Regions from separate parts of the Paenarthrobacter sp. 10N417 genome, predicted to be linked through region 3. Evidence: predicted binding sites of a transcription regulator. Region 3 holds the regulator's gene; each other region holds the start of a gene.
What was found. The regulator LexA, encoded in region 3, represses DNA repair genes until DNA is damaged. The targets are predictions, from matches to a motif close to TCGAACANNTGTTCGA.

Region 1 (9,968 bases), on a different contig from region 3:
CTGTTCCTTCAGGTACGCGTTGTTCTCGGGGCAGAACTGCGACGTGGTCACGGCCATGAGATTGCCGATCATGTACCGCTGCCCCCGAAACTCGTCAGCCAGTTCATCGGAGAGATCTCCGAGTTCGCGTCGGGCTTCGAGACCCGTGCATGTCCTGAAGGCGAAGTCCATGGCCATGTAGTCGCGCATACCCATGTCACGCTTCATGAGGAAGGCGATGTACTCCTCAGCTTTGTCTGCATCAAAGCCGCGCAGATCCAGCGACTCTGTCGGCGTTGGAGTCGCGGTTTGGGAGGGCGCTGGCTCGGCGCTGGTTGCAGTGGATGTGGTCGTGTTGGACGGGGCGCCTGCGCAGCCGGTGAGCAGCGCCAGTGCACTGATCAGGAGGGTTGCAGTGGCAAGCGTGGCGCGGCCGCGGATGTTCTTGGTGGGGGTCATGTCATTCGTCGCCCTTCGGGCTGTCGTAGGTGGAGGGATCGCGGTATTCGATCCCGAAGAATTCGGCGATCTCGAAGAGGGCTTCGTGTTCGTCGTCGTTGCTGTCGCCTTCCAATGCCCGGCGGATCTTGGGCGCGAGCTGGTCTTGGAAGCTTTTGAGGATGGCGCTGGAGGGTTGGTCCTTCTCGGGGTTCCAGTGCTCGAGGTCACCGTCTGCGCCCTGCCAAGGTGGGAGCTGCGGCGACTTACTTGTGCAAGCCGAGTTCCGCCGTCGGGACCTTTGCTGACTCGCGTGCGGTCATGGCTGAGACCGCTGCGATCAGGCAGATGACTGCGGTGAAGATGGAGATCTGGACCCAGCCGCCAGGCTTGGTGCCACCGAGCGCGGTCACGATGGTCGGAGCAAAACCGGCCATGAGGAAGCCGAGCTGAGTGCCGATGGCGAGACCGGAGAAGCGGACCTTGGTGCTGAACATTTCACCGTAGAAGGACGGCCACACGGCGTTGGCGGCGGCATACCCAAAGGAGAAGAACACCACGGAGACCAGGAACATGAGCGGGACGACTCCCGATTCCAAAGTCAGCAGGAACACCGGAGTCATGATGGCGCTGGCGATGGCGCCGTAGATGAAGACTGGCTTGCGGCCGATCTTGTCCGCGAGCATGCCGAACAGTGGCTGGGTACCGAGGGCCACAATGTTGGCTACTACAACGAGCCACAAGGTGATGGTGCCGCTGACGTGGGCCACGTCCTGGGCGTACTTGATGGCCAGGGTTCCAAATACGGTACTCACGGCGGCGATGAAGGCGCAGCACACCACGCGGAGGACGTCGCGCCAGTGCAGCTTGAGGAGATCGGCAATGGGCAGCTTGGCGATCTGGTTGTTCTTCTTGGCCTCGGCGAATGCCGGCGGCTCGTGCAGGGTGCGTCGGATGAAGAACGCCACGATCACTACTACGGCACTGAGCCAGAACGGGATGCGCCAGCCAATGCCGTATTTGATCTCGTCCGGGAGCGCGAGTACTGGAATGAAGACGAGCGCTGCCAAAATCTGGCCGCCCTGGGTGCCGGTCAGGGTCCACGAGGTGAAGAACGAGCGGCGGTTGTCCGGAGCGTGCTCCAGCGTCATTGACGAGGCACCGGCCTGCTCACCGGCAGCCGAAAGACCTTGGGCAAGGCGGGCAAGTACCAGCAGGACGGGAGCCCACCAGCCAATGGTCTTGAAGTCCGGGAGGCAGCCGATCACGAAGGTCGCGGCACCCATCAGGACCAGTGTGAACATGAGGACCTTCTGCCGGCCGATCCTGTCGCCGAAGTGGCCCAGGATGACAGCGCCCACAGGGCGGGCAACGTAGGCGAAGCCGAACGTTGCGAAGGACATGATCGATGCGTTGGTGTCCGCGTCCGGGAAGAACACGTGCGGGAAAATCAGGGCTGCGGCGGAGCCGAAGATGAAGAAGTCGTAGTACTCCACTGCGCTTCCCAGGAAGCTGGCGAGTGCCGCCTTCTTGGGTGTTCCTGCTGGGGTAACTGTGCCTGGCGTCGCTGACGGCATTGTGTGGCTCATGGGTGTTCCTTCTGTGACGACGATGTCGCGGGTCTGGCTTCTGCGGGAAGACCAGAGCGAGGTGCGGCCGGATCAATCCCAAAGTAACCACATGGTGAGAGCTACTTGTGCAATACAGCAATAGTGGCCGTGACTGGGGTCACTTGTCAAGACTTGTCCCCACTATCTAGAAATAGCTCTCACTATGTGAGAGCATCTAAGCATGAGTGTGAAAGAGGACACAAAGACCGACATGGTCGGCAAGGCCCTGGGCCTGTTGGTATTGCTGGGAAATGAGCCCAAGGGCGCTAGTGCCGCGGATCTGGCCAGGAGTGCGGGACTTCCGTTCAGCACCACCTACCGCCTGCTCGGCTCGCTGACGCGCGATGGATTCGTGGACTACGAGCCGGACGGCCGTCGATATCACCTGGGATTGCGGGTTTTCCAGCTGGGCCAGCGGGTGTCGAACCACCATGGCTTCGCAGCAACCGCCCTTCCCGTACTCCAGCGCGTCACCGAGAAGACCGAGGAAGCAACCATCCTCTCCGTGCGCGATGGCAACCATCATCTGACAGTCAATAAGGTGGACGGCCCCAAGACCTTCCGTGTCACCAGCGATCCCGGTCATTTGGGCGCGCTGCACACGACGTCCGTGGGTAAGGCGATTGTCGCTTTTGAGAACGACGCCGAACGCGAACGACTGCTCGAAGAGTTGCCTTTGGAGCCTCTCACTGAGCGCTCCATTACCGACCGGGCCGCATTCCGGGCGGAGATTGAGCAGGTGCGCCGGCAGGGCTATGCGGTGATGGATGAAGAAAACGAGATCGGCATGCGTGCCGTCGCGGTGCCGGTCCTCAATTCCCAAGGCCACGCCTTTGCATCTCTCGCCACGGCCGTGCCAGTTTTTCGTCTCACCATGGACGAACTCATCGCCCACGTACCCACGTTGCAGGAGGCCGCGGCTGAACTCGCCGCCCGCCTGCCCCAGCGCTAACCCAACTAGGTCGCAGTTAAGCGCGCTTAGAAGGTCCCAAACGCGCACTAGTGCTACTTGGTTGGGTGAGGTTGGCGGAAATGTTCGCGATAAGAACAAGCGTGCGGAATATGAACACTTGTAGTAATCTCAATAGCACCCGGCCTGGCGACGCCCGAAAAGCGCCAACAGCCCGGGGTGCTGAAGTCAAAGGAGCTTTAGGATGAGCAATCGAGCCGAGTCCGTTCTGGTGGGCCTCATAGGCGAAGGCGTCATGCCCTCGCTCACGCCGCCCATGCACGAACGCGAAGCCGACGTGCAGGGCCTTCGCTTGCTGTACCGTCCCATCGACCTGCTGGATCTGGCCTTGCCGGCCACCGCCGTCGGGGATCTCCTCACCGCCGCCCAGCGTATGGGCTTCAACGGCCTGAACATCACGCACCCGTGCAAGCAGCTGGTGCTGGAGCATCTTGACGAAATTTCCGACGACGCCCACAGGCTGGGTGCTGTCAATACAGTCCTGATCCAGGATGGTCGGTTCATCGGCCACAACACTGACTTCTCCGGCTTCGGCTCGGCGCTCGCCGACGGCCTGCCCGGGGCGAAGCGCGACCACGTTGTCCAGCTGGGTGCTGGCGGTGCCGGGTCCGCCGTCGCCTACGCGTTGCTCAAGGCCGGGGTCGGCGTGCTGGACCTCGTGGACATGGATGCAGCCCGCGCAGCCGATCGTGCCACGGAACTCGGCGAACTCTTTCCGGCGGCAACCGTCACGCCACGCACTCCTGCACAACTAAACGAGATCATGCCGCTCGCCGACGGCCTGGTGCACTGCACCCCTATCGGTATGGCCGCACATCCAGGACTGCCCTTGGACGTCGACCTCCTGGAACCGCGCCATTGGGTTGCCGACATCGTCTACCGACCGATCGAGACACGGCTGGTCCGCGAGGCGCGCGCCAAGGGTTGCGACGTCCTCGACGGTGGCAGGATGGCGGTCGGTCAGGCGGCCGACGCTTTCCAGCTCTTCACCGGACGCGATGCCGATCGCGACCGCATGCGGGCACACTTCCTGGAGCTGATCGCCGTGGAAGATGCCGCAATCGAAATGTCCGGGACAGCACTGGCGAAGGCAGCTCACTGATGCGCACCGGTATCGCCACTGTCTGCCTGTCTGGCACCCTGAAAGAGAAGATGCAGGCCTGCGCAATAGCGGGCTTTGACGGCATCGAAATCTTCGAGCAGGACCTCGTCACCTCGCCGCTCAGCCCCGAGGATGTGCGGAAAATGGCTGCCGATCTCGGCCTGGGTCTGGACCTCTACCAACCCTTCCGCGACTTCGACGGCGTCACTCCGGACCTGCTCAAGGCCAACCTTAGGCGGGCCGAGGCAAAGTTTAACGTGATGGAACGCCTGGGCATGGACACCATCCTGGTCTGCTCCAACGTGGCGACGGCAACAATCGACGACGACGAACTTCGCGCCTCCCAACTGGCAGAACTTGCTGAACTCGCGGGGGACCACGGCGTCAAAGTTGCCTACGAAGCGCTGGCCTGGGGCAAGTACGTCAACGATTACGAGCACGCGTATCGCTTGGTCGAGATGGTTGACCACCCCAACCTCGGCACGTGCCTGGACTCCTTCCACATCCTCTCCCGCGACTGGGACACTGCGCCGATCGAGAAGATCACCGCGGAGAAGATCTTCTTCGTCCAGGTGGCCGACGCCCCTAAACTCTCCATGGACGTCCTCTCCTGGAGCCGCCACTACCGCGTGTTCCCTGGCGAGGGTCAGTTCGAGCTTGCAAAGTTCATGGGCCACGTGGTCCGCGCCGGCTATACAGGTCCGGTTTCGCTGGAAGTTTTCAACGATGTCTTCCGCCAGTCCGATGTCGAGCGGACAGCCGTGGACGCCATGCGTTCCCTGATCTGGCTCGAGGAGCAGAGCGCCAAGTGGCTGGAAAGCACCTCCGCGGACTCCGCAACCGGCAACGGAAGCGCCTCCCGGCGTCGTTATCCCATGGAACTGGCCACGTTGCCCAAGGTGAACGAACCCGCTGGCTTCAACTTCGCCGAGGTCAAGGCTGACGACACCGCCCAGCTGGAGAAGCTCCTGGGCCAGCTCGGGTTCGAGTTCGAGGGCCGGCACCGCACCAAGGACGTCCAGCTCTGGACCATGGGCCAAGCGCGCGTGATCATCAACGAGCAAGCTGCACAGCACGCCGAACCGGCTATCGCCGCATTGGGGTTCGACGTCGACTCTCCAGTGATTGCCTCCGCTCGCGCCCAACAACTCAAGGCGCCAGTCGTGGCACGCAAAGTCCAAGCCGATGAGGAAGTGTTCCAAGGCATCTCTGCCCCGGACTCCACCGAAATCTTCCTGTGCCAGGGCAGCCCGGACGGGACCGCCGCGTGGACGCACGAGTTTGGCGAGGGGCTGGAACACGTTTCCGGTGCGCAAAATGCCGTGATTGACCACGTAAATCTGGCCCAGCCGTGGCAGCACTTCGACGAAGCCGTCCTGTTCTACACCAGCGCCCTGGCCCTTGAACCGCAGCCGTTCGCCGAAGTCCCGAGCCCCAGCGGCCTCGTGCGCTCGCAGGTCATGGAGACCTCGGACGGCTCAGTCAGGCTGGTTCTGAACCTGGCACCGGCACAGCAGGCGCAAACTGCCCGCAAAACGTACCAGGAACACATCGCGTTCGCCGTGAACGACCTCGTGGGGGCAGCCCGGTCGGCCCGCGGTCGTGGCCTCGAGTTCCTGCAGATCCCCGCCAACTATTACGAAGACTTGGACGCGCGGTTCGATCTTGAACCGGAATTCCGGGCCACCCTCAAGGAGCTCAATCTCCTGTACGACCGCGACGCCAACGGAGAATTCCTCCACTTCTACACCGCCACGGTTGGGAGCGTGTTCTTCGAAATGGTGGAACGCCGGGGCAACTACGACGGCTACGGAGCGCCCAACGCGCCGGTGCGCCACGCCGTCCAATACGACTCGCTGCACCGCATCTAGACCCGTAACGAAGCCATCAACCGAAAGGAGCCGACTGTGCCACAAGAACAGACAGCACAAGTCAACTCTGCACAAGCGCTCGAATCCGAGGAACTCGTGCCGCCTGCTGAGCCACACGCAGCGCATGATTCCAAGAAGGTGGAAACCCAAGCGGATCTCAGTGCTGAGATGAAGGGCATTGCGGATCGCTATGCGGAGGCGCTGAAGAACGGCAAGGCGCCGGAGACCATGCCACGGCTGGACTACGCTCCGTACCGCAGCAGCATCCTGCGCCACCCGACCAAGAGCCTGCACCACGCGGACCCGGAGACGATCGAGCTCTACTCGCCCGCGTTCGGCCACCAGGACGTGCACGCGCTGGAATCCGACCTGACCATCCAGCACAACGGTGAGCCGCAGGGTGAACGCATCATTGTCGCAGGCCGTGTTCTTGATGGCGACGGCCGGCCGGTCGCGGGCCAACTCGTGGAGATCTGGCAGGCCAACGCAGCCGGCCGCTACATTCACAAGCGCGACCAGCACCCCGCACCGCTGGACCCGAACTTCACCGGCGTCGGGCGTTGCATCACCGGTGATGACGGCTCGTACAGTTTCACCACCATCAAGCCCGGCGCGTACCCATGGAAAAACCACCTGAACGCGTGGCGCCCGGCCCACATCCACTTCTCTATGTTCGGCGCGGAGTTCACGCAGCGCATCGTCACCCAGATGTACTTTCCGGGCGATCAGCTCTTCCCGCTGGACCCCATCTACCAGTCCATCGTGGACCAGGACGCCCGCGACCGCCTGGTGGCTGAGTACGACCACGAGCTGACGAGCCCCGAATGGGCCCTTGGCTACAAGTGGGACATCATCCTGACCGGCTCCAAGCGGACCTGGACAGAGAACGAAGCATTCGGCGACGCCGGGGACGAGGAGTAAGCACATGAGCAAGCTGACACCCACACCGGGCCAGACCGTCGGACCCTTCTACGGTTACGCCCTCCCGTTTAACAAGGACAACGAACTCCTCGCCCCGGGCAGCCCGGGAAGCATCCGCCTCCAAGGCACGGTCTACGACGGCGCCGGCAACACCATCCCGGACGCCATCCTTGAAATTTGGCAGCCGGACTCCGAGGGCAACATCGTCCAGCGCACCGGCTCCCTGGTCCGCGATGGCTACACCTTCACCGGCTGGGGCCGCGGCTCCGTGGGCAACTCCGGCGTTTACACGTTCACTACCGTCAACCCCGGACCCACCTCGCCGGGTTCGGCCCCGTTCATCTCCGTGGCGGTCTTTGCCCGCGGCCTCATGAACCGCCTTTTCACCCGCGTGTATCTTCCGGACAATGAGGAAGCGCTGGCCAACGATCCGCTCCTTAGCTCCCTGGATCCCGAGCGTCGCAAGACCCTGATCGCCCGTCGCGACCCCGATGGCGGCCTCACCTGGGACATCCGACTGCAGGGCGGCGACGAAACTGTATTCCTGGATTTCCAGCAGGACGGTTCGCTGGAAACCAGCGTCAACGCGGACTCACAGCCATGACCGACGGCGACTTCGGCCTCCTTAGCCCGGTTTCGGCGTCGCCCGCTGTTGCGGCGCTGACGGGCGATCGTGCCGTGATCGCGGCGATCCTCGACGTCGAAGCCGCCTGGGCTGTCGTCCTCGAGGAGGCGGGGCTCGTCCCCGCCGGTTCCGCCGCCGTGGTGGGCGAGGCCGCCGATGCCGGCTCTTACGACGTCGTTTCTGTGGCCGAACGTAGCAAGGGCGGGGGCAACCCTGTGATTCCCTTGCTCGGCGACCTCCGGGCACGAGTGAAGTCCGTGGACTCGGGTGCGGCTTCCGCTGTCCACACCTCCCTCACCAGCCAGGACGTCCTCGACTCCGCCCTCATGCTGCTCGCCAGCCGCACCATTTCTTCACTGCTCGCTGACGTGAAACGCACGACGACGGCGCTCGCCACCTTGGCGGAACAGCATGCGGAGACCCTTTGCGTGGGCAGAAGCCTGACGCAGCACGCGCTGCCGTACACGTTCGGGCTCAAGGCTGCGCAATGGTTCCACGGCGTTGCGGCTGCGGCTGCCCGCTTGGAATCCCTTGAGCTGCCGGTGCAGTTTGGTGGGGCCGGTGGAACGCTGGCGTCTGCGACCAAACTGACCGCTGCTTCCGAGTCCACGCCCTTTGATCTGGCCGATTCTTTGGCCTCAAAGCTTGGCCTCGCGACGTCTCCTGCTCCCTGGCACACCAACCGCCTCGCCGTCACGGCCCTCGGCGACGCTCTTGCTGCCCTCGTCGATTCCTTCGGCAAGATCGCTGCTGACCTGTTGTTCCTGAGCCGTCCGGAAGTTGCCGAGCTTGGTGAACCATTGGCTGCCGGACGCGGGGTTTCCTCGGCCATGCCACAGAAGCAGAACCCTGTGCTGTCCGTACTCATCCGCAGTGCGGCGCTGCAGGCACCCGGCCTTGCGTCGCAGCTGCACCTCGCGGCGGCCACCTTCAACGACGAGCGCCCGGACGGTGCCTGGCACAGCGAATGGCCGGCCCTGCGTCAGCTGCTCGCCTTGGCTATGGGTGCTGCCGGACACCTCCGCGAACTCACGGAAGGCCTTCGTGTCTTCCCGGAAGCGATGCGCCGGAACCTTGAGCTCTCGGGACCGCTGCTGCTCAGCGAAGGCGTTGCTGCCGCCGTCGTGCCTCTCCTGGGTCCGGACCGAAAACAAAGGCTGCAGAACGTCGTCGATGAAACGCTCAAAGCGCCCGCCGCCGAGCAGACGCGGATCTACACCAAGTTGCTCCGCGAAACCGTGCCCACGGACAAGCTTTCTGACGCGGAGCTTAAGGCATTGCTTGACCCCGCAAGCTACCTCGGAGAAGCCGCCGAAATCGCGCGCCGGATCCTGGCCGCCTACCCGGACTATGCAAGGGCTGCCGCCTCCGACTCACCGACAACGAAGGGAGCCACCCGTGGCTAAGCCAACCGTCAAGGCCGTTCTGCTGTCCCCAGAGCGTGAACTAGGAGCGAAGCCGCTCCTTGTGGTCGGCCCATCGTTGGGCACCTCCACCGTGCTCTGGACCGAAACGGCAGCGCTGCTTGGCGAAGAGTACGACGTCATCGGCTGGGATCTCCCCGGCCACGGCATCTCGCCGGCCGCCTCCGAAGGTTTCGATATCGCGGAACTGGCGGACGCCGTCGTCGATCTCGTGGACTTTGTGAGTCCGGGCGCGAAGTTCCACTACGCAGGCGTCTCGCTGGGCGGCGCCATCGGCCTGCAACTCGGCATCAAGCATGGCGACCGCCTCCGCAGCCTGTCCGTGCAGTGCAGCGGCGCCAAGATCGGCACGCCTGAAGGCTGGCTGGAGCGCGCCGAAACCGTGCGCCAACTGGGGACGCCGGTGATGATCCAAGGCTCCGCCGAGCGCTGGTTCGGTCCCGGCTTTATGGACCGCCAGCCGGAAATCAGCAGCCGCCTCCTGCACTCACTCCGCGACGCCGACCGCTTCAGCTACTCGTTCTGCTGTGAAGCCCTCGCCGCATTCGACGTCCGCGAGCAGCTCGGCAGCATCACCGTTCCCACCCAGGCGATTGCCGGCGTCGAGGACTCTGTGGCGCCGCCATCGCTGGCCGAAGCTGTTGTTTCCGGTATCACCGCAGGCGGCGGTACCGCTCAGGCCGTGGCGCTCGACGGCGTCGCGCACCTGGCGCCAGCGGAGGCGCCTGCAGTTGTGGCCGAGTTGATGCGGACCTTTATGAAGGAGAACGGACGATGACCTCTTCATCTCCCGAGCGGAATGGTGCTGTTCAGCCGGGCGCCACCGCGCAGGACATTTACGACGCCGGCATGGCGGTACGTCGCGAAGTGCTCGGCAATGAGCACGTGGACCGCGCGAACGGCAACATGGACACCTTCACCGAGGACTATCAGGACATGATCACCAGGATCGCGTGGGGTGGCATCTGGACGCGGCCCGGTCTTACCCGGCAAATGCGCTCCGCCGTCACCCTCACGGCACTGGTGGC
Region 2 (9,968 bases), on a different contig from region 3:
GTCGTCGTTGGGAAATGTGCTGCGCAGCGATTCATCGAGGCCGAAGTAGCGGACGCTGGGATGGTGGAGGGCCCCCGGAGCATTGAGGGTGTTGGCGATGCGTGCCACACGGGGGTCTTCACGGTTCAGCACCACGGTATCCGTGGTTTTCCGGGCGATGTGTTCGAGCAACCGGGCGGTCTTGTCAATCTCGCCGAACCGGTCAAGTTGGTCGCGAAGGACGTTCAGCAAGAGGCTGAAACGAGGCGGCACCTTGTTCACGAAATGCACGGCATGTGCTTCGTCGAGTTCGAGGATGGCGATGTCGGCGTCGAGCCGGCCCCGCCAGTCAACATCGCCGAGGAGGGAAGCGGCCACGCCCCGGGTGAAGTTACTGCCTGTGCGGTTGGTGAAGACCTTCAGGCCCTGGCTTTCCAACAGCTCGACCACCATTTTGGTGGTGGTCGTCTTTCCGTTCGTGCCGCTGACAACGGCCACGCCGTGGGGAAGGCTGGACAGCGTTCTCTGCATGAAACCGGGATCGATTTTTTCGACCACCAGGCCGGGGAAAGCAGAGCCGCCACCCCGGAGCCGGGACAGTGTGCGGACCAGCTTGCCGAGGGGAACGCTGAAGGAAAACATGCTCTGTAATATATCCCAGTTAAGGCATGGAACTTGGCGTGGAGGCTCCTCCTGCTGGCACTCCCGCTCGTCCTCCGGGAGGAGATTCCGGGCCGGGCCACTATGATGGTCTAATGACCAACCCCCTTTCCGACGCTTCATCACGCGTGGGTGCAGGACTCCGGATCGGCGTACTGGCCCTCCAAGGCGACTTCCGCGAGCACATCCACGCAGTGGAAGCCGCAGGCGCCACGGGTGTGGGCATCCGTCGCCCCGCAGAGCTGGATGACGTTGACGGCCTCATCATCCCGGGTGGGGAATCCACCACGATCGACAAACTTTCAAGGATCTTCGAGCTCGCGGACCCCCTTCGGAAGCGCATCGCCGAAGGCCTCCCCGTGTACGGCTCTTGTGCCGGCATGATTCTCCTTGCCGATGAGATTGCCGATCCCGCTACCGATCTGGACGGAAACCCCCAGCAGACCTTCGGTGGACTGGACATCACGGTGCGCCGCAATGCCTTCGGGCGGCAGCGCGAGTCCTTTGAGACGGACCTGGATTTCAAAGGACTCGAGTTCAGCGCGGGGGAGTCCGGCGTGGATCCGGTGCACGCGGTCTTCATCCGTGGACCTTGGGTGGAACGGGTTGGCCCGGGAGTCGAGGTCCTGGCTCAGGTTGATCCGGAGCATGCCAGCCACACCGCTACGTTGCACGGATTGGCTAGAATTGTTGCAGTGCGCTCCGGCCAGCTGTTGGCCACCTCTTTCCATCCGGAAGTCACAGGTGAGAAGCGCGTGCATGAACTCTTTATTCGAATGATCAGAGGAGAAGCGTAAAGCATGTCAGGCCACTCCAAATGGGCGACTACCAAGCACAAGAAAGCCATCATTGATAGCAGGCGTGCAAAGTCGTTCGCAAAGCTGATCAAGAACATCGAAGTTGCTGCGCGCATGGGCGGCCCGGACCTCGCTGGCAACCCAGGCCTGGAACTCGCGGTTACCAAGGCGAAGAAGACCTCGGTTCCCAACGACAACATCGACCGCGCCATCAAGCGTGGTGCCGGCCTCACGGGCGAAGTGGTCGATTACACCGAAATCATGTACGAAGCCCGTGGCCCGCAGGGCTCGGCGTTGTTGATCGAGTGCCTGACCGACAACAAGAACCGTGCGGCTTCCGAGGTTCGACTCGCGATTTCCCGCAACGGTGGCACCATTGCAGATCCCGGCTCGGTCAGTTACCTGTTCACCCGCAAGGGCGTCGTGGTGCTGCCAAAGAATGGGCTGAGCGAGGATGACATCCTGATGGCCGTCCTGGACGCCGGCGCAGAGGAAGTCAAGGACAGCGGCGAGAACTGGGAAGTGCATTCCGAGCCCTCGGATCTGCAGGCCATCCGTGACGCCTTGAAGGATGCCGGCATCGAGTACGAATCCGATGAAGCTGAATTCGTGCCCTCCATGCAGGTGGACCTAAATATTGATGGTGCCCGGAAATTCATGAAACTCGTGGATGCCCTCGAAGACCTCGATGACGTCCAGAACGTCTACAGCAACGCCGACTTCAGCGAGGAAGTGCAGGCTGCCCTCGACGCCGACTAGGCAGGGCAGCACCTTTATTTTGACAACAAACAGGGAGGCCCGGACTTGACTCTTCGCGTATTGGGAGTCGATCCGGGCCTCACCCGTTGCGGCATCGGTGTAGTGGATATCGAGCGGAACCGCCGGGCCACCATGGTGGCGGTTGGAGTGGTGGGGACTTCGGCCGAGTTGACGCTGGACAAGCGGCTTTTGGTCATCGCACAGGCAATCGACGAATGGCTGGACCTGCACGAGCCGGACGTCGTCGCCGTCGAGCGCGTTTTTTCGCAGATGAACGTCAGCACTGTGATGGGCGTGGCCCAAGCCTCGGGCGTTGTCATCGCGGCCGCCGCACGTCGCGGCATTCCCGTCGCCTTGCACACGCCTTCTGAAGTCAAGGCGGCCGTGACCGGAAGCGGTACTGCCAACAAGGACGCTGTCACCAAATTGGTGACCAAAATCCTGCGGCTCGATGCCCCACCCAAGCCCGCCGACGCCGCAGACGCGCTTGCCCTTGCCCTGACGCATGCTTGGCGGGCAGGGAGCGGCATGGGTGGAATCAGCGGGAGTTCGGGCACGGATTCCCTCACCCCGGCTCAGCGGGCCTGGGCGGAAGCGGAAGCGAAAGCGCGCCGCGGGCGGTGATTGTCGGTACCCCTTGCTAGGGTATTCGTAGATATGTTCGGATAGTCCGTTTGGCTGCCATGGATTCATGGCAGCACAGCAGGCAGTACCTCAGGAGCCGGGTCTTGATCAGTTTTCTCCGTGGAACAGTTGCCCACGTTGGCTTGTCGACCGCCGTGATTGACCTCAACGGTGCGGGAATGAGCGTTTTTGCTACACCGCAGACCTTAAGCCACCTAAAAGTAGGGGCCGAGGCCAAGCTCTTCACCTCCATGATCGTCCGTGAAGATTCGCTCACGCTGTTCGGATTTGCCGACGACGACGAACGCGAAGTCTTTGACGTCCTGCTCAGTGTCAGCGGGGTTGGGCCCCGTTTGGCACTGGCCGTACTTGCGGTGCACGAGCCGGAAGCCATTCGGGTGGCGGCTCACACTGGTGACAGCAAGGCGTTCACCAAGGTTCCGGGCATTGGGCCCAAGGTTGCTGGCCGGATTGTCCTTGAACTGGCGGGCAAGCTGGTCCCGCACGGAACCGGTACCGGTACAGCTCCCGCCGCAGCCCCGAACGCGGAATGGAAGCCACAGGTAGTCGCGGCCATGACCAGCTTGGGATGGTCCGAGAAAGACGCCAACGGCAGCATCGACAAAGCCATGGCCGACTCGCCGGAACTCGTAGACGCAGGAAACGTGGCCCAAATACTTCGGGCTACCCTGCGCTGGCTTGGCCAAGACGGGGCACGCGCCGGCAACCGCGTAGGCAGCCGTGGCTGAGCAGTCACTCGTCAGCGGGGGAGAGGAACCGGAAGAGCGGGTCATTGAGGCTGCTCTCCGCCCCAAGAACCTGCACGACTTCGTAGGACAGCATCGGGTCCGCAAGCAACTTGCCTTGGTGCTTGAAGCCTCGAAGATGCGTGGCCGCAGCGCCGATCACGTACTGATGTCCGGACCTCCTGGACTCGGTAAGACCACACTTGCCATGATCATTGCAGCGGAGATGAACGCGCCGCTGCGTATCAGCAGCGGCCCGGCCATCCAGCACGCAGGGGATCTCGCAGCCATCCTTTCCTCGCTCTCGGAGGGCGAGGTCCTGTTCCTTGACGAAATCCACCGCATGTCCAGGCCCGCAGAAGAAATGCTGTACATGGCCATGGAGGACTTCCGCGTGGATATCGTGGTGGGCAAGGGCGCAGGCGCAACTGCAATTCCTCTGGAACTCCCGCCTTTCACGTTGGTAGGTGCCACCACCCGCGCAGGACTTCTTCCGGGCCCCTTGAGGGACCGCTTTGGTTTTACCGGGCACCTTGAGTTCTATTCGGTGGCCGAACTCGAACTTGTCCTCCGCCGTTCTGCCGGGCTTCTGGACCTGAAGGTAAACTCTGCAGGTTTCACCGAGATCGCCGGACGGTCCCGGGGAACACCACGTATAGCCAACCGACTCCTGCGCCGTGTTCGTGACTGGGCGCTCGTTCATGGCATTGAGCAAATCGACGCACGGTCGGCGTCAGCTGCCTTGGATATGTACGAAGTAGACGAGCGTGGCCTGGACAGGCTGGACCGGTCCGTTCTTGAAGCCCTCATTACCAAGTTCAACGGTGGCCCGGTTGGCTTGTCCACCTTGGCGATTGCCGTGGGCGAAGAACCCGAAACGGTGGAGACCGTGGCTGAGCCGTTCTTGGTGCGCGAAGGACTGCTTGGGCGGACACCCCGTGGGCGCATCGCCATGGCACCAGCATGGACACACCTCGGTTATGCTGTGCCGGCGGGCGTATTCGGCCAGGAGACCCTTGCCTTGTTTGACGAGGATGAAAACCACGCTGAAAGCGTAGATACCATCGGTTAACACGCTGTATTCAGCTTTTCCCACTAGACTGGTATGACGCTCGGCACGTTCGAGTCCTTGATCCATGCGCCCGCTTCGCGGTGAAGCGCGTTGCTATGCGGGTTTGGTCCCGTGGCCGCAGGATCTGCCGGGGACGTTGCCGTGAACCAAAACGTAAGTAAAGAACGGAACTTCCCTGTGGATCCAATGACCATATTGCTGTTCGTCATGCTTGGACTCTTTGTCTTCATGATGTTCCGCCGCAACAAGAAGACCCAGCAGCAGCAGGCTGCGATGCAGTCCAAGTTCGCTCCGGGCGTCGATGTCATGACCAGCTTCGGTCTTTTCGGACGCATCGTGTCCATCGATGAAGCTGAGAACAAGGTCGTTATCGAGCTGTCTCCCGGAAACGAAGCTACGGTTCACCGCCAGGCCGTCACCAAGGTGGTCGAAAAGGCTGAAGAGGAAGCCCCTGTTGTTCCGGACGACGCTTCTTCGCTGACCGTTGCCGATGAGACCCCGGCTGCGACTGAGACGCCGGATGAAACCATCGCGCGCCTCAACAAAGAGGACAAGAAGGACAACTAGCACCGTCAGTCGCGGCAACACCGCGCAAGGACACTTCTACGGCAGCGGAAAGCCGCCGGCAGACGCTCACCAGCGTCCGCCGGCGGCTGTCCGGCGATAAAAGGAAGATCGATAATGGCACGGACCGGCCCCAAAAACTCAGCCCGCAGGGTGCTGACTTGGCTTGGAGCAATATTCGTTGTACTCACCGCTGTCCTGGGTGGCGGAGTCATTTCCGGCCATGCAAGCTGGGCTCCCAAACTTGCCTTGGACCTCGAGGGCGGTACCCAGATGATCCTGGCACCGCGGGTAGAGGGTTCCAGCGAGATCACTGAGGAACAGCTCAACCAGGCAGTTGCCATCATCCGGCAGCGTGTAGACGGCTCCGGTGTTGCCGAAGCCGAGATCAGCACCCAGTCGGGGCGCAACGTGGTGGTGAGCCTCCCGGGAACTCCGTCCAAGGAAACCCGTGATCTTATCCAGGCGTCGGCGGACATGAACTTCCGCCCGGTGATCGCTGCGGCTGATCCTGCTGCCGTCCCTGTCGAATCCCGTACACCGGATGACAAGCTGCCCAAGCCCACTGCAGAGCCCACCAACGCGAGCGACACCAACTGGGTGACTCCTGAGATCTACAAGGAATTCGAGGCGCTCGACTGCGTCAACCCTTCCACTGAGAAGCGGGAACGTTCTGATCCGGCGAAGCCTCTGGTGACCTGCGAACCGGCCACGGACAAGACTCCCGCCATCAAGTACATCCTTGGTCCGGTCGAGGTCAAAGGCCAGGACATCAGCTCCTCGTCCTTCTCGCAGGTCCAGGGCGCACAGGGATCGGTGACGAACTCCTGGGGCGTGAACATCACGTTCAACTCCGAGGCAACTGCCAAGTTCAAGGAAGTTACGGAGCGGCTGAACCAGTTCTACACCGCGTCCCTTGCCCAGGGCGGCAACGATCCCAAGGCGCAATTCGCCATTGTCCTTGATGACAAGGTCATCTCAGCACCGAGGTCGCTTGCTGTCATCACTGACGGAAAACCGCAGATCACGGGTAACTTCACCCAGGCCTCAGCAAAAGCACTGTCCGACCAACTCCGCTATGGTGCTTTGCCGATCTCCTTTGAGATCCAGTCCCAGGAACAGATCTCTGCCACGCTCGGTGGCGATCAGCTCCGGCTCGGCCTGCTTGCCGGACTCATCGGCTTGTTGCTGGTGGTTGTGTACTCGCTGTTCCAGTACCGGGCCCTTGGCTTTGTCACCATCGCTTCCCTGGTTGTCGCCGGTGGTTTGACCTACCTTGCCATCGCCATTCTGGGGTGGACTGAAAACTACCGCCTTTCCCTCGCAGGTGTTGCAGGCCTGATCGTGGCCATCGGACAGACGGCCGACTCGTTCATTGTGTACTTCGAACGAATCCGCGATGAACTTCGCGAAGGCCGCGGGCTCGTGTCCGCCGTCGAGAATGGCTGGAAGCGCGCCAAACGGACTGTCCTGGCCTCCAAGGCAGTGAACTTGCTGGCAGCCTTGGTCCTTTATTTTGTGGCTGTAGGCAATGTGCGTGGCTTCGCGTTCACGCTTGGCCTCACGGCTGTGGCTGACCTCATTGTGGTGTTTATGTTCACGCACCCCATGCTGCAGGTCCTTGCCCGCACAAGGTTCTTTGGCGAAGGCCACAGGTTCTCCGGCCTGTCACCTGACCGTCTGGGAGCTGTCCCGCTGTATCGGGGAGCCGGACGTCTTCGCACACCTGCTGAGAAACCGGCTGTTGTCCGTGCACGCAATACAGGTGCCGCGGCTGAAGCGGAACGCCGCATGACCATCGCCGAACGGCGCCTCGCCGAGAAGGGCCAGTTGACCGGTCCTTCCAACGGCACCAAGGAGGAGAAGTAATGACCACGAGCTTCGCAACCTTCGGCAACGAGCTTTACACGGGCAAGCGCTCTTACAACTTTGTTGATTCCAAGAAAATCTGGTTCATCATTGCTGCGGTCGCTGTGGCACTCTCCATCCTGATCCCGGTTTTGAAGGGCGGCTTCAACCTCGGCATCGAGTTCCGTGGCGGCTCCGAGTTCACCGTTTCGAACGTAAAGACCACCGATGCCGGCCTGGGCGAAAAGGCTGTTCATGACGTCGTATCCGGTGCCATTCCCCGCGTTGCGAACGTGGCGGGCAACACCATGCGGATTCAGACGGATCAGCTGACCGATGACGAGACCAACCGCATCAAAGAAGGCCTGACCACCGCTTACGGCGTAACGGACAACGAGGTGACATCAAACTTTGTTGGTCCCACGTGGGGTCAGGATGTCACACGCCAGGCACTCATTGGGCTGGTCGTGTTCGTCGGCCTCGCTGCTGTCCTCATGGCTTTGTATTTCCGGACCTGGAAGATGTCACTCTCTGCCCTGGTGGGCATGCTCGTCACCATGTTCACCACAGCGGGCGTCTACGCCCTGAGTGATTTCGAGGTGACGCCATCGGCCATCATCGGATTCCTGACTGTCCTGAGCTATTCGCTGTATGACACCGTGGTGGTCTTCGACAAGATCCGCGAGAACACGGCGGACATTTCCACCTCCACACGCCGGACCTTCGGTGAAGAGGTCAACCTTGCCGTCAACCAAACCTTGGTCCGCTCCATCAACACCATGATGGTTGCCGTCCTTCCGGTTGCGGCGATCCTCTTCATCGGGGCCGGACTGTTGGGCGCAGGAACGCTGCGGGACCTTTCCCTGGCGTTGTTCGTCGGAATCCTCATCGGAACGGCAGCGACCATCTTCATTGCGGCACCGCTCTACGCCTGGCTGCGCCAGGGCGAGCCGGACCTCGTGAAGCAGGCCAAGAAAGTGGCTCACCGCAGGGCCGAGGCCACTGTTTAGACTATTTCCACTGGGCATTACGTCCTGGAGCAGGACCCCGCTTTACAGCGGGGTCCTTTCTCTTTGACTTGCCGGGGCGTGCGTCATGTGCTGTCCGGTTGCGGAAGCATTCGCCTGCGGGAATAGACTGGAAGAATTAAATAGGTCGTGAGGGGTACTTCTGTGGAAGAACGTGCGACGTCGGCACCACCGACGGGCGGGGAGGACAGTCACCACGGTGTGGCGGTTCCGGCAACAAGCGTGGCTGGACGGACTGCTGGTACGGTTCCAGTCGATACTCCCGGCGTGCGTCCAACTTTTCCGGGTAGGCGGGAGCGCACGCGTTCCCGGCTTGCGCGATTGACCGGCCGGGGGATGGCGCCGTACTCGCCGATTCTGGAACCGCTCCTGCGAACGGTGCGGGCCAACAACCCCAAAGAAGACTTCGACCTCATTCAGCGCGCATTCGCCGTAGCAGAGCGCAGCCACCAAGGGCAGAAGCGCAAGAGTGGTGATCCCTACATCACCCACCCGGTGGCAGTAGCCACCATCCTTGCTGAGCTGGGGATGACAGGAACCACTCTGGCCGCTGCCTTGCTCCATGACACGGTGGAGGACACCCCCTACACCCTGAATGACCTCACCCGCGACTTCGGCCCGGAAGTCGCCATGCTTGTGGACGGCGTGACCAAACTGGACAAGGTCAGTTTCGGTGAAGCAGCCCAGTCGGAGACGGTCCGCAAGATGGTCGTGGCCATGGCCAAGGACATCCGGGTCCTGATGATCAAACTTGCCGATCGGCTCCACAACGCCCGCACATGGCGGTTCGTTTCGGCAGAGTCGTCGTCCCGTAAAGCCCGCGAGACCCTGGAGATCTTCGCTCCCCTGGCACACCGCCTGGGTATGAACACCATTAAGTGGGAGTTGGAGGATCTGTCCTTCGCGGCGCTCTACCCCAAGGTGTACGAGGAAATCGTCCGCATGGTGGGGGACCGCACCCCCGAACGCGAGAAGAGCCTGAGTGTCATCCGCAACCAGATTGCCGATGATCTTCGGACTGCGCGGATCAAGGCGACCATCACCGGCCGGCCCAAGCACTATTACTCGATCTACCAGAAGATGATCGTCCGCGATAAGGACTTTGACGACATCAACGACCTCATGGGCGTTCGCGTCCTGGTTGACTCGGTCCGGGATTGTTACGCGGCACTTGGTACCCTGCACTCGCGATGGAACCCCCTCCCAGGGCGGTTCAAGGACTACATCGCCATGCCGAAGTTCAACATGTACCAGTCCCTGCACACTACGGTCATCGGCCCGGGTGGAAAGCCCGTGGAAATCCAGATCCGTACCCATGAGATGCACCGCCGGGCTGAGTATGGCGTTGCAGCCCACTGGAAGTACAAGGACCAACCCAACCGTACTGCGGTTGGCCCTGGCAGCCCACGCGACGGCGATATGGGCTGGCTGCGGTCCTTGGTGGACTGGCAGCAGGAAACGTCGGACCCGGGCGAATTTCTCGATTCACTGAGGTACGAGATCAACGCACGGGAAGTCTTCGTCTTTACGCCCAAGGGCGAAGTCATGGCCTTGCCTGCCGGATCGACTCCCGTGGACTTCGCCTACGCGGTTCACACCGAAGTGGGTCACCGGACCATCGGAGCCCGCGTTAACGGCAAGCTTGTGCCGCTCAACAGCGAACTGAACCATGGCGACTGGGTCGAGATATTCACCTCAAAGGCGGAGGGCGCGGGTCCAAGCCAGGACTGGCAACACTTCGTCAAGTCAGCGAGGGCCCGGAACAAGATCCGCCAGTGGTTCACCAAGGAACGCCGTGAGGAAGCGATTGACCGCGGCAAGGACATGCTGACGCGGGCAATGCGAAAGCAGAACCTCCCACTTCAGCGACTTATGACGCATGACGCGCTGT
Region 3 (9,968 bases):
ATGCCAAGAGTCGCGAAGGTAAGGCACAGGTTGAACTCGCACAGCTGGAGTACCTGCTTCCCAGGCTTCGTGGTTGGGGTGACTCCATGTCCCGCCAAGCCGGTGGCCAAGTGGGTGGAGCCGGTGCCGGTATGGGTTCGCGTGGTCCAGGCGAAACAAAGATCGAGCTCGATCGCCGCAGGATCCGGACGCGCATGGCCAAGCTGCGTCGGGAGATCGCCGCGATGAAGCCGGCGCGCGAGACCAAGCGGGCCAACCGCCGTCGTAATGCCGTACCCTCGGTCGCAATCGCCGGCTATACCAACGCTGGAAAGTCTTCGCTCCTGAACCGGCTGACCGATGCTGGGGTGCTGGTGGAAAACGCCCTGTTCGCCACCCTGGACCCGACCGTCAGGAAGGCACAGACTCCGGATGGCATCGGCTACACGCTGGCTGACACCGTTGGATTCGTCCGCTCGCTGCCTACGCAGCTGGTGGAAGCCTTCCGCTCCACACTGGAAGAAGTAGCGGACGCAGACCTGATCCTGCATGTCGTGGACGCCTCCCACCCGGACCCGGAAGGGCAAATCGCGGCAGTGCGTGCTGTCTTCACCGAGGTCGACGCCCGCAAGGTTCCGGAAATCATCGTCCTGAACAAGGTCGACGTAGCGGATCCCTTCGTCGTGGAACGCCTGAAGCAGAAGGAGCCGCGGCACGCCGTGGTTTCCACCCGCACGGGCCAGGGCATACCTGAACTCCTGGAAGAGATCAGCCGGTCGATTCCCCGGCCGGGAGTCCGCCTCGAGGTCCTCATCCCGTATGACCGTGGTGACATGGTCAACAAGCTGCACAACTCCGATTCGGAAATCCTGAGCCTCGAGCACGAGGAAAACGGAACCCGCGTGGTGGCCATGGTTCGTGAAGGATTGGCCGCCGAGCTGGAGTCATTCGTCAGCAATGGTTGAGAAGGTGGCGGCGGACGTCGTCGAGTCAGTGGGGGAGAAGTTCACCCTCGAGCTGTTGGACAAAGCTGTTGACGGGATGGGCGGTCAAAGCCGTTCAGGCCAGCACGAGATGGCAAGGCAAGTCACCCGGGCCATCGAGTCCGGTGAACATCTGCTGGTCCAGGCCGGAACGGGAACGGGTAAGTCCTTGGCTTACCTGATTCCGTTGATCGCCCATTCCATGGACAGCGACAAACCGACGCTTGTGTCCACCGCTACCTTGGCCCTGCAAACACAGATTGTGGGCAGGGACCTGCCCCGGCTGTTGGAGACCATAAGCCCGGCCCTCGAGCGTCCTGTGAACGTGGCACTCGTCAAGGGCCGGGCAAATTATGTTTGCCTGCAAAAGCTGGAGGGCGGCTTCCCCAGCGAAGAGCCATCCGAGGGCCAACTTTTTTCCCTGGGTGAGGACACCAGCGTGCCGCATTTCGCAGCGGCGGTTGGCGGCCCGTCGTCGCAATTGGGCAAGGAAGTCATCCGGCTCCGTGAATGGGCCGAAAAGACGGCCACGGGCGACCGCGATGAACTGATGCCAGGCGTTACCGATCGCGCCTGGAGGCAAGTCTCCGTGACGTCCATGGAGTGCCTGGGAGCGCAAAAATGCCCACTCGCTGAGGAATGCTTCAGCGAGCAGGCACGGGCCCGGGCGGCCGAGGCGGACGTCGTGGTCACCAACCATGCCATGCTTGCCGTCAGTGCCTTCGAAGGGCTTGCTGTACTGCCCGAGTACGACGTCGTTGTGGTTGATGAAGCTCATGAGCTGCAGGACAGGGTCACGGGGGCCGTCACGGGCCAGCTGTCCGTAGCAATGGTGCATGCTGCGGCTTCGAGCGCGCGTAAGCACACCGCCATTACCGTAGACGCCCTGAACGCGGCAGCCGACCGACTGGACATGGCCATTGCCGGAGTCCCCAACGGACTGCTGCCCAACGGGCTCAACGACGAACAACTGGACTGCCTCGACCAACTGCGTGATGCCACACGCGCTGCGTTGTCTGACTCGAAGACTGACTCTTCAAACGCGGTCGACGGCGGCCGGCAGCTTGCGCGCTCACGGCTCATGCTCATTCTGGAACTGTGCGAGCGGATGCTCGCAGCCAAGGAGAACCGTGAAGTGGTGTGGTTCTCCAGGAACAGCACCTTCGATCCCCAGCAGGGGTACTCCCCGCCGGATGAGACCGCGCCCGCACTGATCAACATCGCTCCGCTTAGCGTTGCCGGCCGGCTGCGGGAAGGCCTTTTCGCAGGGCACACAGTGGTGCTTACTTCTGCCACGCTCGCTATTGGATCCGCCTTTGAGCCTGCCGCCGGTGGCCTGGGGCTGATTGGAGAGGGTGCACCGAGCTGGACCGGGTTGGACGTCGGATCGCCTTTTGATTATCCGAAGCAGGGTGTCCTTTACGTGGCCAAGCACCTGCCCAAGCCCGGCAGGGGCACTTCTCCCGAGGCACTGGATGAGCTCGAAGACCTCATCCGTGCTTCCGGTGGGGGAGCCCTGTGCCTCTTCTCCTCACGTCGGGCGGCCGAGGAAGCCGCAGAGGCGATGCGTCCACGTCTGGATGTGGACATCCTCTGCCAAGGCGAATCCACTATGGCAGCGCTCGTGAAGCAGTTTGCCGACGAACCGGACACCTGCCTCTTTGGCACGATGTCCTTGTGGCAGGGCGTCGACGTCCCTGGCGATTCATGCCGCCTTGTGGTGATTGACCGCATTCCGTTCCCGAGGCCGGACGACCCGCTGATGACCGCACGCTCGCGAGCTGTTGCGCAGTCCGGGGGCAACGGGTTCATGGCGGTGTCAGCTACGCACGCGGCAATTCGTCTGGCGCAGGGGGCAGGACGCCTCATTCGCTCCACTGGCGACAAAGGCGTGGTCGCCGTGCTGGACTCACGGCTTTCCACGGAACGGTACGGCGCGTTCCTGCGCGCAGCTTTGCCACCCTTCTGGGCAACGACGGATCGCAATGTTGTGCGCGGCGTCCTGGAACGCTTGGGCGCAAAGAAAACGTAGGCAAACGCCCTAAAGGGAGCGCAGGACCGAGACGACCTTGCCCATAATGGTGGCCTGGTCTCCCAGGATCGGTTCGTACTGCGTGTTCTGGGGGAGCAGCCATGTGTGGCCGTCCCGCTGGCGGAAGGTTTTTACCGTGGCTTCGTCATCCAGGAGTGCTGCCACGATGTCACCGTTGATGGCGTCATTCTGGCGCCGGACAACTACCCAGTCACCGTCACAAATTGCGGCATCGATCATTGAGTCACCAGCGACCTTCAGCATGAACAGTTCGCCGTGGCCCACCAGTTGCCGGGGCAGGGGCAGGACGTCCTCAATAGTCTGGTCTGCGAGGATGGGGCCACCGGCCGCGATGCGTCCCACCAGGGGCACCATGGCGGTGTCGCTGGCACTGGCCAACTCCGTCACGGCGAGTCCACCTGCGCTACGCAGTGTGGTAGCTGCTTCGACTCCGGGAATTGTCCCGCCGTCAAGGGTCAAAGGCATGAGGACTTCCATGGCGCGGGGGCGCTTGGGATCTCTGCGCAGGTAGCCGAGCTTCTCCAACTGGGAGAGCTGATGGGTGACGCTGGACAGGCTCGCCAGACCAACGGTGTCACCAATTTCGCGCATGCTGGGCGGATAGCCGTTGTCATTGACGGACCGCTGGATGGTTTCCAGGATTTTCTTCTGCCGGACAGTCAGGCTTTTGGGACTCTTTTGAGGCTGCTGGCTCCGCAGGGGTGCCCCGCCGCCGGTGGCTTTCGCTGCCATGTTCGCCAATGCCCTTCTGTTCCGCCCGGTCACGGTCTGAAGTGTGCCCGGGGATGTTGGATCTGAAAAAATGTCAGACCCTCCTGTTCCACTGAAACAGTGCCTGTTTCTTCACTCAAACCTAGGCCAGGCACAGGCGTTTATCAAACATTCGTTCTAGCGAGTCTCGACACCGTTCGTTGATAAGTGCTAAAAATGTCATAGCAAGGTTCGAATATGTGTTCTATAAAAGTTGAACCTGGCTCGGATGTTCGAAGAAAGTGTTCGAATATCCGGGGCGGGTCCAACGAACACAAGGAATTGGCAGCCGGCAAAGGGCATCCGATGCAGGCAATCGCTCAGAAGGGCTCAGCTCATGTCCGCAATCTCTACGTTCCACGAATTCCGCAACACCCCGGCGCCTACGCGTCTCCGGCTTACCCGGCGCGGCAGGATCGTGTTCTTCGGCATCCCCGCCATGCTGCTGCTTGCCGCGCTGCTGAGCCTTGCCGGCTTCATCAACTCTCCGGCCAAGGCTTCGGATTCCCAGTCCCAACTGCAGCCGCCGGTGGCCGTCACGGTTACTGTCCAGCCCGGGCAGTCACTGTGGGGCATCGCCGGTGCGGCCGCGCCGGAGAGGGACCCGCGTGATGTCATCGCAGAAATCATCCAGTTGAACGATCTCCGCGGAGGACGCATCCAACCCGGCCAGCAACTGTTCGTTCCCGCGAATTGAGTGGCCAGGGGGCTATGGGTCACCGTCCCTGGCGTCACAGTTACTCTGCAGTCGCACCGGCACCTTAAACTGTCTTGGTGAGTGACCAGCTTGAGCGACTTGACCGACTTCCCCTCCGGACCAACCTGCGTGGACTGAGCCCCTATGGCGCGCCGCAGCTTGATGTCCCCATTTTGCTCAACGTCAACGAGAACACCCATGGCGTGCCGGCCGATGTGCAAGCGGCCATTACCGAGGCCGTTGCGGCTGCGGCCACGGGTCTGAACCGATACCCTGACCGCGAGTTCACCGAACTTCGTGAATCCCTCGCCGATTACCTCGGTCACGGGCTTTCCGCGGATAACATCTGGGCGGCCAACGGCTCCAACGAGGTCCTGCAGCAGATTCTGCAGGCCTTCGGAGGTCCGGGGCGCAAGGCATTGGGCTTCCCTCCCACGTATTCCATGTACCCGCTGCTTGCCAGTGGCACGGACACTGAGTACGTCCGTGGAGTGCGAGCTGATGACTATGGCCTGGATGCGGCTTCCGCTGCTGCCCAAGTGAAGGAGACTGGCGCGAACATCGTGTTCCTGTGCTCTCCGAACAACCCCACGGGAACGGGCTTGGGGCTGGACGTCGTCGAAGCTGTGTACGAAGCCGGCGATGCCAGCCAAGCTATCGTCATCGTGGATGAGGCCTACCACGAGTTCGCGCACGACAACACGCCCAGCGCGCTGACGCTGCTTCCCGGGCGGGAGCGTTTGATCGTCTCGCGCACCATGAGCAAGGCCTTTGCCCTGGCAGGTGCGCGTCTGGGCTACATGGCTGCCGCACCTGAGGTTACTGACGCCATCAGGCTCGTCCGGCTGCCTTACCACCTCTCAGCCGTCACGCAAGCCACGGCCCTTGCCGCCCTGAACCACCGCGAAGCCCTCATGGCTGACGTCGAGGACATCAAGGTCCAACGGGACCGGATTGTGACCGAGCTCCTCCGAATGGGACTCAAGCCGGCGGCCTCGGACTCGAACTACGTGTTCTTCGGTGGCCTTTCGAACCCACATGCGATCTGGCAGGGCTTGCTGGATGCTGGCGTCCTGATCCGCGACGTCGGCATTCCCGGACACCTGCGGGTGACTGCAGGAACAGAAAAGGAAACAACGGCCTTCCTTGAGGCCTTGGAAGCCCTTCTGGACAGCCCTGCGTCCCAGCCCAACTAAACTTGTCAATAGACCCACCCCATTCTTCGTGTATAAGGACGTCCCAATGAGCGAAACCGGCGCCACGCCGTCCGCTGACCGCACCGCGCGCATGGAGCGCACCACCAGCGAATCCTCCGTCCTGGTAGAGATCAACCTGGATGGCACCGGTGTCTCGGACATCAGCACCACGGTTCCCTTCTATGACCACATGCTGACGGCGTTGTGCAAGCACTCCCTGATCGACATGACCGTCAAGGCCACGGGTGACACCCACATCGATGCCCACCACACCGTGGAGGATGTGGCCATTACTTTTGGTGAGGTCTTGCGTACTGCCTTGGGCAACAAAGCCGGAATCCGCCGCTTTGGCGAAGCTACGGTTCCATTGGACGAAGCCTTGGCGCACGCTGTCGTGGATGTTTCGGGGCGCCCATATCTGGTGCACGGAGGAGAACCCGCGGGGCAGGAGTACCACCTCATCGGTGGCCACTTCACGGGTTCGCTGACCCGTCACGTCTTTGAAGCCATCACGTTGCACGCCGGTATCTGCCTGCACATGAACGTCCTTGCAGGCCGCGATCCGCACCACATCGTCGAGGCCCAGTTCAAAGCCTTCGCGCGGGCTCTTCGCTCGGCAGTGGAGTCGGATCCCCGTGTCGAGGGCATTCCATCCACCAAGGGGGCGCTATGAGCGGGCAAATCCTGAAGGACGGTGCGGTTACTGACGCTTCGGCTAACCTCAAGCCGGAGTCCCCTGAAGGTAAGCCCACGGTTACCGTGCTGGACTACGGTTCGGGCAACGTCCGTTCAGCTGTTCGCGCCCTTGAGCGTGCGGGCGCCGAAGTGGTTCTCAGCTCCAAGCCTGAGGATGTGCTGAATGCCGACGGGCTGCTGGTCCCCGGCGTCGGCGCCTTTGAAACGGTAATGAAGGAACTCAAGGCCGTCGATGCCATCCGCATGATCGGCCGCCGCGTCGCAGGTGGGCGGCCTGTCCTGGCAATCTGCGTTGGGCTGCAGGTGCTCTTCGAAGCCGGAGTCGAGCACGGCACCGAGTCCGAGGGCATGGCCGAATGGCCGGGCAAGGTTGAACTCCTTCCCGCCCCTGTGGTTCCCCACATGGGTTGGAACACGGTGGACGTCCCTGAAGGATCAAAGCTTTTCGCGGGCGTTGAGCAGGAACGCTTCTACTTTGTGCACTCATACGGCGTGCAGGAGTGGAACTTCGACGTCGTCCAGCCTCGGATGGCCCCACCTCTGGTGACCTGGTCCGAGCACGGTGCACGCTTTATCGCCGCTGTCGAAAACGGCCCCCTGTGCGCAACCCAGTTCCACCCCGAGAAATCCGGAGACGCCGGGGCGCGCCTCCTGCGCAACTGGGTGGACGGCCTTCGCAAGCCTGGATCCACGGTGGCACATACTCCGGCAGCGGACGATCGTGGTGCAGCCTAAATGTGGTCGGTAGTGCTCATGGGCCTTGCCGGCGTGCTGGTGGGTGGAGGTATCTCTTTCCACCAGCAGAAGAAGCCACTGTGGGTTTCCGTCTCTTTCTACGTGCTGGCGGGGATGTCCCTGCTGGCCGCCTATCTCCTGACGCTGCCAGGCAACTGAACGCCCCGCGTCCCCATCAACTCCTAGGACACACATGACCACCTCAGCCCAGTCCGTTCTGGAACTCCTCCCCGCCGTCGACATCGTTGATGGCCAGGCAGTCCGCCTGCTGCAAGGCGAGGCAGGCACGGAAACCAGTTACGGCACGCCTCTGGAAGCTGCCCTGAACTGGCAGAACGCCGGTGCTGAGTGGGTGCACATGGTGGACCTCGACGCCGCTTTTGGCCGTGGCAACAACGCGGACCTCATTAGCGAGGTCGTGTCCCAGCTCAACGTCAAGGTTGAGTTGTCCGGCGGCCTGCGGGATGACGAGTCGCTGGAACGCGCCCTGGAATTGGGCGTGGAGCGGGTTAACCTCGGTACAGCAGCATTGGAGAACCCTGAGTGGACACGGCGCGCCATCGACCGATTCGGTGACAAGATCGCCGTCGGCCTCGATGTCCGTGGTACCACCCTGGCCGGTCGCGGCTGGACCAAAGAAGGCGGCGACCTCTGGGAAGTTCTTGCCCGCTTGGAGGACGCCGGCTGCGCACGCTACGTGGTCACCGACGTCACCAAAGACGGAACCCTGCAAGGTCCAAATGTTGACTTGCTGCGCCAAATGGTGGAGAAAACGGGTAAGCCCGTGGTGGCTTCAGGTGGTATCTCCAGCCTTGAGGATCTTCGCGTGCTTCGTGAACTCGTGCCCCTGGGCGTTGAGGGCGCGATTGTTGGCAAAGCCCTTTATGCAGGTGCTTTCACCCTGCCCGAAGCGTTGGACGTAGCCGGTCGTCGTTGATGTCCGATTCACGACGCGAACTTCCAGGCCACATTGCTGCTGCCTTGGCCGGTGCCGGGGGAGCAGCTGACTCTGCGGGGCAGCCCTGGGAAGGCCGTAGCCTTAGTGGTGACGATGCCAGGATCCACAATTTTGAGGACGACGACGGTTCGGCGGACTCAGGCTACCTCGCTGCCGTTGCTGCACTGCTGAATGGGACGGGCAGTGAGGCGGAGGTTGTAGCTTCACTCGCTACCGCCCGGGTCTTCGTTCCCGTGATAGCCCAGCTCGCCGAGGAAGCCGAAGGTGTTGATGGGCTGCACGCGGACAAGCAGGCCGATATGGCATTAGTCACACTCAAGGCCCCTGATGGTCGGAAGGCCATGCCGGTGTTCACGACGGCCGCTGCTCTTGAAGCCTGGCATGCGGATGCCCGACCGGTAGCTGTTTATGCGGCAAGGGCTGCCCTTTCGGCCGTTTCCGAAGGCGCACAATTGCTGGTACTGGACCCCGGTTCCGCGTTCACGTTCGTGGTTCGGCGGCCAGCCATGTGGGCGTTGGCGCAGCAGCGGGACTGGACGCCGTCTTACCTTGATGATCAACTGGAGTCTGCTCTCGCTTCACAGGCCGAGGCGTTTCCGGCGGTTCGCCGACTCAAAACACAGACCGGTGGTGGCGTAGCCTGCCTGACGGCGGATGGCCGGACGGTCCCTGGCGGAGGCGCTGGCCCGGAACTGCGGATAGTGCTGTTCCTTGAGGACGGACTCGACGCCGCATCCGTCCAGTCGCTGGTGGCTGACCTGAATGAGGCGTGGGCGAAGCTGGAATCGTTTGCCGAGGGCGTCGACTCCATCGAAGTAAAACTGCAACGTGCGGCGCAGGAGCCTGGGCTGCACTAGCGGCAGTACCCGTCCACCGGGGACTGCCCCGGGGGAACAAGAGGAATTAGTCCGTGAACTTCGCTCTCTACAAAGAGATGCTGTCTATCCGCCCTGTCCGGCGCCTCCTGCTGGTGGGCATGATCGCCCGCATCCCACATTCGGCGGCTGGCGTGCTCCTGACGTTGCACATTGTCCTGACGCTGGGGGAGGGTTATGCCGCCGCGGGCGCCGCTGCCGCCGTCATGACCATTGGCATTGCCTTGGGGGCGCCTTGGCGTGGTCGGCGCGTGGACATGGTGGGCCTGCGGAAGGCCCTGATCCCATCCGTCATCTCGGAAACAGTGATTTGGTCCATTGTTCCGCACGTCCCGTACGCCTGGTTGCTTCCCTTGGTCTTCGTGGGGGGCTTGTTCACGTTGCCGATCTTCAGCGTGGTCCGTCAATCGCTGGGTGTCATGGTGGACGGGGACCAGCGACGCTCGGCGTTTGCGCTCGATTCCATCGCCACTGAGCTCGTGTTCATGATCGGCCCGGCTGTTGGTGCGATCGTCGCCACGAGCGGCTTCTCGGCAGTGGGACTCACCGCGGTGGGAATCTCTGTTTCCGTGGCTGGCCTGTTTTTGATCTGGTTCAATCCTCCCACCCGCAGCGATCCCAACTGCACGCCGGAGGAATCTGCGGCACGGGCCGCCGCCGACCTTGCCGCTGCCGAGGCGGCCATGGTGGCCTCCGCACCAGGTCACGTGCAGGAGGCGGCGTCTGAAATGGCGCCTGCAGCCGTGTCCCGCACAGCCGGCCTTCGGAATCGCGTGGCCCGCAATTTCACCTGGTTTACAGTTTCCGTTGCGGCCCTTTTCGCCGTAGCTGCGGGATCGGGGATGGTACTTAGCGGCTCCGACGTCAGCATCGTTGGCCTGTTGGAGCGCGGCGGTCACCAGAACGAGATCGGCATCGTCTTCTTCTTCTGGTGTGCGGCATCGGTTGTGGGTGGACTCATTTACGGAGCCATGAACCGTTCGGTCTCTCCCATGCTGCTGTTGTTGGGCATGGCCGCGCTCACCATCCCGATGGGTTTCGCACAC

Region 1: AC1DCM_RS04610 (shikimate dehydrogenase) is a predicted target of LexA. The motif match lies at 3,071-3,086, and genes of this name have one in related genera.
Region 2: ruvA (Holliday junction branch migration protein RuvA) is a predicted target of LexA. The motif match lies at 2,845-2,860, and genes of this name have one in related genera.

The regions. Positions count from the first base shown of each region.
Region 1 covers NZ_JBFTIL010000003.1:50,279-60,246, reverse strand. Annotated here, with positions in the region: gene AC1DCM_RS04625 (hypothetical protein) at 1-438, opposite strand, end outside; gene AC1DCM_RS04620 (MFS transporter) at 684-2,006, opposite strand; gene AC1DCM_RS04615 (IclR family transcriptional regulator) at 2,209-2,979, shown strand; gene AC1DCM_RS04610 (shikimate dehydrogenase) at 3,182-4,099, shown strand; gene AC1DCM_RS04605 (bifunctional sugar phosphate isomerase/epimerase/4-hydroxyphenylpyruvate dioxygenase family protein) at 4,099-5,970, shown strand; gene pcaH (protocatechuate 3,4-dioxygenase subunit beta) at 6,007-6,891, shown strand; gene pcaG (protocatechuate 3,4-dioxygenase subunit alpha) at 6,896-7,495, shown strand; gene AC1DCM_RS04590 (class-II fumarase/aspartase family protein) at 7,492-8,922, shown strand; gene AC1DCM_RS04585 (alpha/beta fold hydrolase) at 8,915-9,718, shown strand; gene pcaC (4-carboxymuconolactone decarboxylase) at 9,715-9,968, shown strand, end outside.
Region 2 covers NZ_JBFTIL010000018.1:107,776-117,743, reverse strand. Annotated here, with positions in the region: gene AC1DCM_RS20070 (MurT ligase domain-containing protein) at 1-621, opposite strand, end outside; gene pdxT (pyridoxal 5'-phosphate synthase glutaminase subunit PdxT) at 735-1,436, shown strand; gene AC1DCM_RS20060 (YebC/PmpR family DNA-binding transcriptional regulator) at 1,440-2,195, shown strand; gene ruvC (crossover junction endodeoxyribonuclease RuvC) at 2,241-2,819, shown strand; gene ruvA (Holliday junction branch migration protein RuvA) at 2,924-3,568, shown strand; gene ruvB (Holliday junction branch migration DNA helicase RuvB) at 3,561-4,637, shown strand; gene yajC (preprotein translocase subunit YajC) at 4,824-5,204, shown strand; gene secD (protein translocase subunit SecD) at 5,319-7,070, shown strand; gene secF (protein translocase subunit SecF) at 7,070-8,059, shown strand; gene AC1DCM_RS20025 (RelA/SpoT family protein) at 8,222-9,968, shown strand, end outside.
Region 3 covers NZ_JBFTIL010000013.1:77,764-87,731, forward strand. Annotated here, with positions in the region: gene hflX (GTPase HflX) at 1-944, shown strand, start outside; gene AC1DCM_RS16510 (ATP-dependent DNA helicase) at 937-2,994, shown strand; gene lexA (transcriptional repressor LexA) at 3,004-3,747, opposite strand; gene AC1DCM_RS16520 (LysM peptidoglycan-binding domain-containing protein) at 4,103-4,462, shown strand; gene AC1DCM_RS16525 (histidinol-phosphate transaminase) at 4,540-5,658, shown strand; gene hisB (imidazoleglycerol-phosphate dehydratase HisB) at 5,705-6,331, shown strand; gene hisH (imidazole glycerol phosphate synthase subunit HisH) at 6,328-7,089, shown strand; gene AC1DCM_RS16540 (hypothetical protein) at 7,090-7,248, shown strand; gene priA (bifunctional 1-(5-phosphoribosyl)-5-((5-phosphoribosylamino)methylideneamino)imidazole-4-carboxamide isomerase/phosphoribosylanthranilate isomerase PriA) at 7,283-8,026, shown strand; gene AC1DCM_RS16550 (SseB family protein) at 8,026-8,904, shown strand; gene AC1DCM_RS16555 (MFS transporter) at 8,958-9,968, shown strand, end outside.